Regions from separate parts of the Psychromonas sp. KJ10-2 genome, predicted to be linked through region 3. Evidence: predicted binding sites of a transcription regulator. Region 3 holds the regulator's gene; each other region holds the start of a gene.
The links. Region 3 encodes LexA, which represses DNA repair genes until DNA is damaged. Its sites were predicted from a motif close to TACTGTATNNNNATACAGTA; they were not measured.
Positions count from the first base shown of each region.

Region 1: ACLKL2_RS18415 (DNA topoisomerase III) is a predicted target of LexA. The motif match lies at 1,722-1,741, and genes of this name have one in related genera.
Region 2: recN (DNA repair protein RecN) is a predicted target of LexA. The motif match lies at 1,751-1,770, and genes of this name have one in related genera.

Region 1 is NZ_CP178827.1:3,724,539-3,727,825, forward strand. It holds gene ACLKL2_RS18400 (NADPH-dependent FMN reductase) at 1-519, shown strand, start outside; gene ACLKL2_RS18405 (DUF1294 domain-containing protein) at 641-862, shown strand; gene ACLKL2_RS18410 (hypothetical protein) at 883-1,461, opposite strand; gene ACLKL2_RS18415 (DNA topoisomerase III) at 1,752-3,287, shown strand, end outside.
Region 2 is NZ_CP178827.1:3,577,239-3,580,525, forward strand. It holds gene recN (DNA repair protein RecN) at 32-1,711, opposite strand; partial or broken gene nadK (NAD(+) kinase) at 1,863-2,760, opposite strand; gene grpE (nucleotide exchange factor GrpE) at 2,901-3,287, shown strand, end outside.
Region 3 is NZ_CP178827.1:2,215,672-2,218,958, reverse strand. It holds gene gspL (type II secretion system protein GspL) at 1-306, shown strand, start outside; gene gspM (type II secretion system protein GspM) at 306-785, shown strand; gene ACLKL2_RS10595 (type II secretion system protein N) at 804-1,553, shown strand; gene lexA (transcriptional repressor LexA) at 1,680-2,306, shown strand; gene ACLKL2_RS10585 (SCO family protein) at 2,359-3,036, shown strand; gene ACLKL2_RS10580 (GNAT family N-acetyltransferase) at 3,113-3,287, opposite strand, start outside.

The DNA.
Region 1 (3,287 bases), 1.5 Mb from region 3:
TTAGCATTTGCCGCCAGTAATTCTGAAAATTCAATTAATCAAAAGTTAGCTGCATACACTGCCAGTCTAATTACAGACGCTGAAGTAGAGTTACTGGATATCAATGATTATGAGATGCCAATCTACAGTATTCAACGTGAAGTTAAATTAGGTAAACCACAACAAGCACTGGATTTTTACGATAAGATCACAGAAGCTGACGCAATTATCATCTCATTTGCAGAGCATAATGGGTCTTACACTGCTGCTTATAAAAACCTCTTTGATTGGACTTCACGTATTGATATGAAGGTGTATCAAGATACTCCTATGTTGATGTTAGCTACGTCGCCAGGTCCTAGTGGTGCAGCGTCGGTTCTGACTTCTGCCTCAGGGTCTGCGACTTATTTTGCCGCCGATGTAAAAGGAGAGCTATCAGTACCTAACTTTTTTGATGTTTTTGATATTGTGACGAATAAAGTCGTTAACAAACAACTTCAAGCATCGCTGATTGCATTGGTGGGTAAGTTAGGTAAGTAATTGTAGGTAATGCTCGCCATTTTATATGGGCTGGGTGTTTTTTATGCTCAGTCTATGCAATGACTGCCTAGTTGGTTGCTGGCTTATTTAGTGGTTATTAATTTACTTCGTTTTATTTTTTATGGAATGGGTAAGTTGGCTGCGATTAAACATTGCCAAAGAACCCCAGAAACATTTTTATGGTTTAGCACTTTGCTGTAGTTGGCCCAGTAGTGTGCTTGGGCAAATGCTGTTTAACCATAAAACCACTAAAAAGCCCTTTCGGCGTTATTTTTATATAATGACCTTTTTAAACATAATAGGCGTAAGCGTTTATTTATATCCAGTTATTCAATTATACTAATCAGTAATAAGCAGAGAAGATTAAATTTCATCTGCTTCAAAAGCCTTATTGGCATTTTCAAATGCATCTGGTTGGTCTGACTCTTCAAATAAACCATTCAGCTTTTGGCTATTTTCATCCCACAGGTCTTTGCTTTTTTGTTTGCTATCTTGCCAGAGAGATTCACTAGTGCTTTTACCGTTCTCCCATAAATCTTGACTGGTTTCTTTACCATCTTCCCAGAGTGCTTGTGTTTTTTCTTTACCACCTTCCCAAGCTTCTAAACTAGTTTCTTTGCTTTTTTGCCATGCATCTTTACCTGATTCAATACTTAAACTAAGTGCCTCTTGGCTAGTTTTTTTGCTTTTATCCCAAATTTCTTCACTGGATTTTTTCACATTATCCCAAGAGGAATCTTTATTTGTTTCTCTTTCTTTAGCGGCATCTGCAGTGGCTCTTTCTAATAAGGTTGGTTTTTCTATATTATTTTGGGCTGCACTTTCTTGCTCAGTTTCTACCACAGTTGGTTCGCTGGTGGTTTGCTGTTGATCATTACACGCGCTAAGGAGTAAAAGGGCTGCTGCAGATAGAGCTGCATTTTTGATCGTAGAATGGGTCATAAATATTTCCTGTACACTGTCATGAGTAATTTTATTGAGCATCAGTATTATAAAAGGCAGGTTAATTAGTCAAACATTGAGCTATGAATTTTTTACTTCAGACGATTCAACCTACACTTTGTTTAATAACTTCATTAACAATCGAAGCGCTATTGTTAACTAACAGACTTAGATGCGATCTATACTGAAAAATAGACCACTATTGGTTAATTTAGTTGCAAATAAAGCGCGATGGACTTGAATTATTGCAGCATATAAAATACTGTCTATAAAAACAGTTGGAGTCCACGTTGAAGTTATATATTGCCGAAAAACCAAGCTTAGGGCGAGCCGTTGCCGATGCATTGCCTAAACCACATCGTAAAGCAGACGGTTGTATTTATACGGGCAATGGAGATGTTGTTAGTTGGTGTATCGGACACCTTTTAACACAAGTGGATCCCGAAGCTTATGACCCTAGTTTTAAGCAGTGGAAGTTCGAACACCTCCCTATTATACCTGAACAGTGGAAATTAAAATCAGTCCCTAAAACCAGTAAACAGCTGAGCATATTAAAAAAACTGATTAAACAAGCAGATCAATTAGTGCATGTGGGTGATCCCGATAGGGAAGGGCAGTTACTCGTTGATGAAGTTATCCATTTTAGTGGTGTAAAAGGCGCTAAATTGCAGCAAGTTGAACGTTGTTTGATCAGTGATTTAACCGTCAATGCCGTGAAGCGGTCATTACAGTCATTACGCTCTAATCAAGAATTTATTCCGCTCTCAACATCCGCATTAGCACGTACTCGTGCAGATTGGCTATACGGATTAAATCTAACACGTGCTTATACCTTGTTGGCACAAAAATCTGGTTATAAAGGGGTTATCTCAGTGGGGCGTGTTCAAACACCACTGTTAGGTTTGGTCGCTAAACGTGACCAAGAGATACAGCAATTTATAAGTAAACCTTTTTATGAAGTGTTAGCTCATTGTAATACAGAGGCTGGAGAAAACTTTACCGCTAAGTGGAAGCCTAGTGATGCCTGTGCGCCATATCAAGATAGTGAAGGTCGAGTACTAGTTAAAGGCTTAGCCGAAAATGTGGCAGCACGTATTACTAACCAACCATCAAAGGTGTTGAGTTTTGTTAATAAACAGAAAAAACAGATAGCACCATTACCTTATAACTTATCAAGCTTACAAATTGATGCAGCCAAACGATTTGGTTATAGTGCACAACAGGTTTTAGATGCAGCACAGGCATTATATGAACGACATAAACTGATCACTTATCCGCGTTCTGATTCACGTTATTTACCGCGTAATCATCATCACCAAGCTAAAGCAATTAGCCTGGCTATTAAGCATAATGATACAGAGATGAAGCAGGCCGTTGAAGGCGCTAATTTATCAATTAAAGGCAGAGCATGGAATGACAGTAAAGTAGATGCCCATCATGCGATTATTCCAACAGATAGTAAAAAACTGAGCAGCTCATTAGATAATATAAGCAAAAATATTTATCAGTTAGTGGCTCGTCAATATTTATGTCAGTTTTATGATGATTATTGTTATGCAGAGTGTATTGCTGAAATCGAGATTAATCAGGGCTTATTTGTCAGTAAAGCGAAGTCTAAAATAAGTGACGGCTGGAAAATTCTGTTTCTACAAAAAGAATCGGAAAGCTTTTTACCGCAGTTAACAAAAGGGCAGATTTTACACTGTGAGCGAGGGGAAGTTATTGATAAAAATACTCAGCCTCCAGCGTATTTTACCGATGCGACTTTACTTGCAGCAATGAGTAATATTGCCCGTTTTGTACAAGATCCAGAGCTTAAAAAAGTG
Region 2 (3,287 bases), 1.4 Mb from region 3:
GGAGACTTAACTGTAAATTGTTGAAAGGCTATTAAACAATTAATAACTCTTTAGCGTTGGCTAATGTATGTTCGGTAATACTGTCACCACCTAATAATCTTGCTAATTCATGAATACGCTGTGTTTCGTCTAATAGCTGCATACTAGTGTTAGTGCTCTTACCATCACTTTGTTTATTCACTATCATTTGTTGATGACCATTACCTGCTACTTGTGGTAGATGCGTTACACAGAAAATTTGTGTGGTTTCACCAAGCTGACGTAATAGGTTACCAACAACGGCCGCTGTTGCCCCACTGATACCCACATCGACTTCATCAAAGATTAAAGTAGGTGTCGATACTCGTTGGCTGATGATCACTTGAATCGCTAAACTAATACGAGATAATTCACCGCCCGAAGCGACTTTACCTAAGTTTTGCAAACCTTGCCCTGCATTCGCAGCCACTTGAAACTCAATACCGTCAATACCTAATGGGCTAAGGCTATCACTTTCATGTTGTGTCATGGCGACTTCGAATTGACCATCTTCCATATTCAACTTTTGAATGCTTTTAGTGATTTTTTTGCTTAACTCTTTAGCGTAACGTTGGCGGCTTTGACTGAGTTTTTGAGCGTGTTTTACGTAATCTTGTTTAGCTGTATGTAGCTCTGCAGTGAGCTGTTCAATCTGTGCTTCACTGTTGTTTAGTTGTTGGTACTCTTTACTCAATTTCTGATGAAATTCATAAAGCATTTCAGGTTGAACTTGGTGTTTTCTAGAAAGCGTCATCGCCTGACTTAAACGGGATTCAAGTTGTTCAAACTGCTCAGGGTCTAACTCTAGTTTTTCACTGTACTGGCGTAATTCATAACCTGCCTCTTCAACCTGGATCACCGCTTCTTGTAATGCGCTAACAATGGGCTCTAGCTGACTATCATGTTGAACCTGTGGTTCTAATAAAGAGATAGTTTTCTGTATTAACGTAAGGGCATCGACTTCATCTGAATCAGCCAACAGATTTAAACTCACTTGAGTGCTTTCTAATAATGCGCCGCTGTTTGCTAGTTTTTTATGTTCACTCTCAATTTCACTAAACTCACCTTCACCTAGTGCAAATTCATCTAACTCAATAATTTGATATTCAAGTAACTGTTTACGCGCTTGTTTCTCTTGTTGGCTTAATTGTTGTTGCTGTAATTGCTTCTTAAGAAAGTGACAACCTTGGTAGGTGTCTTTTACTTTTTGTAGTAATTGTTGGTGGTTAGCATATTCGTCAATAATTGATAGCTGTACATCGGTGCGTAATAAGCTTTGGTGTGCATGTTGACCGTGTATGTTAACTAATAACTGCCCCAAGCTTTTGAGTTGTGATAATGGGACTGGAATGGCATTGATATATGCACGAGATCGGCCTTCGCGTGTGATCACTCGGCGTAATAAGCATTCGTTCGGATTATCATTTAAGGTGTTTTCAAGGTCGTTGCTTTTTAACCAAATCAAGGCATTAGGCGTATCGATTAGATTAAAGCGTGCACTAACTTCTGCTTTATCCGTGCCTTGCCTAATCATGCTTGCATCGGCACGTGCACCCAGACATAACCCTAATGCATCGATAGCAATGGATTTACCTGCACCTGTTTCACCGGTAATAGTGGTCATACCCTGGTGGAAATCAAGCTCTAAGAACTTTACGATGGCAAAGTGCTGAACAGTTAATTGACTTAGCATAAAATGGTTATCCTATGATGATATTAACAACGATAAAACTACTGTTTAAAAATACAGTTTAGTACTGTTTTTTTAAACAGTAAAGTGCTGTTTATCTATTTTATGCTAAATATTTTATTTTATGCTGATTAGTCAGCCATTGGATGAATGCTTAGAATAGTTTGTTACCCCAACCAAATTTGGTGTGTAATACATGGAAGTAGTTATAGTTTTGTGGGTGCAATAAGGTTAACTGATGTTTGGTCTTTTTAATGATCACTTCATCGCCAGGTAATACAGATAGGTTAACGTGGCTATCACAACTGATTTGCATTTCTGTGCTATTACTTTGTGCTACTTTTAAACGCACTGTGCTATTGGCATCAATCACAATAGGGCGGCTATTTAAGGTATGGGGAAACATAGGTAATAAACTGATTGCATCCAGTTTAGGGGTCATGATTGGGCCGCCGCCAGACAGCGAATAAGCTGTAGAGCCTGTTGGTGTTGAAAGAATTAAACCATCGGCACGTTGATTGATCATAAAGTTATCATTTACATAGATTTCAAACTCAATCATATGCGCGATTTTATCTGGATGTAATACTGCCTCATTAACGGCCGTACTGCTGCTTCTTAAATGACCATGGCTATATACTTGTGCTTCTAATAAAAAACGATGTTCTGTTTGGTAAGTACCCTCTAATACTTCACTTAATGGTTTTTCAAAATCATCGGGATCTAAATCAGTTAAAAAACCTAAGTTACCTCTATTCACTCCGATCACTGGCAAGTCAAAGCGAGCTAATACTCTGGCCGCACCTAACATGTAACCATCACCACCAACGACTATTGCTAAATCACATTTTTGACCTATGCCGACTAAATCTTCATAACGAATTTGTGGGAGTTCTAGGTCATCAGCAAGACGAATATCGATAATAATTGCATGACCACGAGCTTGCAAAAAAGTATAAGCTAGCGAGGGTTTGTAATGCTTCACTGTGCTGAGGTTTGCCAATTAATCCAATGGTTTGAAATTGACTTTGTTGCTTAGTGTCTTGCGTCATAAAATAGATACTCGATAAAATGTGGTGATTTTCAGTATACCTCTTAAAAATGTTTTTATTAACAGCCTTGAAACTATTATTACTATCCCCATAATAGAGCATATATTATTGACCAAAATAAAATTAAGTAGGATTGAGCTATGAGCGAAGAACAAAAAAACACGGTTGAAGAAGCAATTGACACGGTTTTAGGTGATGAGGCCGTTGAGCAAGAAGCGGTTGAAGGTACACTTGAAACAGCCGATGACCAATCAGCTTTAATTGAAGAGCTAACTAAAAAGCTAGCTGCCGCTGAAGAAGAGATCAAAGAGCAGAAAGATTTAGTAATTCGTGCGCAAGCTTTCTCACAAAACGAAATCCGTAAAGCGGGTATCGATGCAGAAAACCGTCGCAAATCAGTATTAAAAACTTTTGCTAATGCTTTAACGCCTGTTGTTGACCACCTTGAGTTAGCAATTCAACATGCTGATAAAGAGAATGAAACGCTAAAACCTATGGTTGATGGTGTGGAAATGACTTTAACTGAG
Region 3 (3,287 bases):
TACAGCCGTATTAAAAAGCGATTAAAAACTCTCTTAGCAAGCACTAATATTGATCAAGAAGAGACAGGCCTATTGATTATTTTAAATGACCTACTGCCTGCTTTAAAAGCGGTACCAAGTATCAATATTTCCAACTTAAAATACACCAGTAGAAATCAAGAGCTGAGCTTAACAATCAGTGCAAATAGTTTCCAAGCCTTTGAGCAATTCGCTGCTAATGTACCATCTCGTTATAATTTTGAGCAGGGAACGTTAGGTAATAATGCAGATCGTATCGCGGGTACAGTGACTGTGAGGGTTAAATAATGTTTGAACAAATTAAAGATTGGTGGGAAAGCATTAGCCAAAGAGAGCAACAACTTACCTTTATTTCTGCGGTTATTCTGTTTATTGCTTTTATCTACTTTATTGTGTGGCAACCCTTAGCGAACAACTTAGCGGCCAGCGAACAACAACTTAAGAACGCACAACAAAGCTTAGAATGGGTGAAAGTGAATGCTAATAAAGTGATCAGTGCTGGTGGAGTTAATCAAGACACAGGTAAAAGACAAACATTGTCACAACTCATCAATAGCAGTGCTAAACGTAACCAAATTAATATAACGCGTATTCAAAGTCGTAACGACACAGTGGATGTCTGGATAAATCAAATTGAATTTAACCAGTTTATTGATTGGATAACTAGCCTACAAAATCAGCATAAAGTGAAAATTAATAGTGCCGATTTAAGCCAAGACAAAGTGCAAGGTTTAGTAAAAATTAACCGTTTAACATTAAGTTATTAATAAAATTAAAGGCAGTCAATGAAAATCAAAATCGCCATTTTAGTCGTCTTAGTTTATCTCGCGACTTTAATTATTAAATTACCTGCTGCTTTAGTAGTGGGTTGGATCCCATTAAATGGCCTTAAGATAAAAAATGTCAGTGGCACGATCTGGCAAGGACAAGCACAAGAAGTAGAAGTAAATCGAAAATTAAGCTTCGATAACGTTAAATGGAACGTTAGTGTAATGGATTTATTAACATTAAATCTAGCTGGTGATGTCTCTTTTTATAACGGCCCTGATGCTATGTCTGGCAAAGGTTTTGTTAGTTATGGTCTATCGGGTACCAAAGCAAGCAATGTCATCTTAGACCTAACTGCAAAAGAGCTGCTGACATTATTGCCGATGCGTTTACCAGTGAAACTTGAAGGTAACTTATCTGCTGTGATTAAAGAAGTTGTGCAAGGTCAGCCTTATTGTCAACAACTGCAAGGTAATGTGTTGTGGCAGAATGCCGTTGTTAATAGCCAGTTAGGCAGAGTAAACCTTGATTCTCCAACAGTTGAGCTAGGTTGTGATGACGGCGATATAACCGCTTTTGTTAATCAACAGTCTGATGAATTAACAACTGCATTAGATATTACCTTAAGCGAGGCAGGTGTTTATAAGCTAAATGGAGAAATTCAGGGAACCGATAAATTAGCGCCTTCGGTAGCTAAGTCTCTTAATTGGATTGGTCCTAAAAATGCCAGTGGTGCAACCACAGTGACTTTTAGTGGCCAACTGTAGTTTGATTTAAGCGTGTTTTTGCAGATAACCTTAGTCGTTGAATAAAAATAACGTGATAGCTGGTATTTAACCATGTATGAATATACACTGTGTATGTTTACAGTTTATTAATGCGTGGAGATCCTAATGAAAGAGCTAACTAAACGCCAAGGCGAAGTTTTAGATGTAATTAAAGATCAAATAGCTAAGACGGGTATGCCACCAACGCGCGTGGAACTGGCAAAGATTCTTGGTTTTAAAAGTGCGAATGCTGCTGAAGAGCATTTAAAAGCACTGGCACGTAAAGGTGCGATTGAAATCTTATCGGGTACTTCTCGTGGTATTCGTGTTGTGACTGAGCACAAAGATAATGAAGTAGTAGTGGAAGGTTTACCATTAATTGGTAAAGTCGCTGCTGGTGAGCCTATATTGGCACAAGAACATGTTGAAACCCATTACGATGTAGATCCTTCATTATTTCACCCAACAGCGGATTTTCTATTACGTGTACAAGGTGAAAGTATGAAAGATATTGGTATTATGGATGGCGATCTATTAGCGGTACATAAAACTCAAAATATCAATAATGGCCAAGTAGTTGTTGCACGCGTTGAAGAAGATGTCACCGTAAAACGTTTTTATCGTGATGGAAAGCAAGTGACCTTAAAAGCAGAAAATAACTTGTTTGACCCGATTAAAGTGGACTTAGAATACCAAGCTTTTGATATTGAAGGTATTGCTGTAGGGGTTATTAGAACTGCAGATTGGATGTAACTATAAAAATCACCTTAAAGTTGGTGGTATAAATTGTTAAAAGAGAGAACAAATGAAACCTTTAATTATTGTATTTACTTGTATCATGATGGGGTTTTGTTTGTTATTCGGAGTGTTACAAGCAAGCGCTTTAAATACAAGTAGTCGCCTACCTTTTGTCACTGACAATAAAGCCTTAGTCTTAAATCAGTCTCACCCTGTTTTACCTGATTTTGCCTTTCAAAAAGCTGGGAAAGTAGCCTTTACAAATGCTTCTTTAAAAGGAAAATGGACGTTGTTTTTTGTTGGTTATACTTTTTGCCCTGATGTTTGCCCAACAACTTTAGCTAACCTAGATCGCGTTTATCCATTGCTACCCAATGATCCAGATAACACTACCCAAGTGGTGTTTGTATCAGTTGATCCCAACCGCGATAAAGCTGAGCAACTAGCCGATTATGTGAATTACTTTAACCCTAATTTTATTGGTGTCACAGGCACACATAAACAGTTATGGCCTTTTGTTACGCAACTTGGATTAATCTACAGTATTGTTGAAGAGAGTGAGCAAGAGCAGTATTACTTAGTTGATCACAGTGCTTCTATTGTGCTGATAAATCCTGAAGGAGAGTTTCACGCTACCTTTAAATCAGTGCGTAATGAGCAGGGGATTAATCAGGTTGATATGGACTTAATGGTGGAAGACATTAAAAAGATTCAAGCGAGTTATCAACAAGGTAAAACAATTTAATAACTGTTTTATAACCAGTAACCAGTAACCAGTAACCAGTAACCATTAACATTCGCTAATGGTTACCTGTCGGGATTTATAGCGATTTTGTCCAAAATAATGCGCTGCCATACTCTGGATCTAATTGGTAATCTGAAAAGCCTAGTGCCTCGTAAGCTTTACAAGCTACTTCATTACCACTTAATACTTCTAAGGTTATTTTACAACACTCACGAAACTTCGCTAACTCTTCAATTCGTTCAAATAAATGT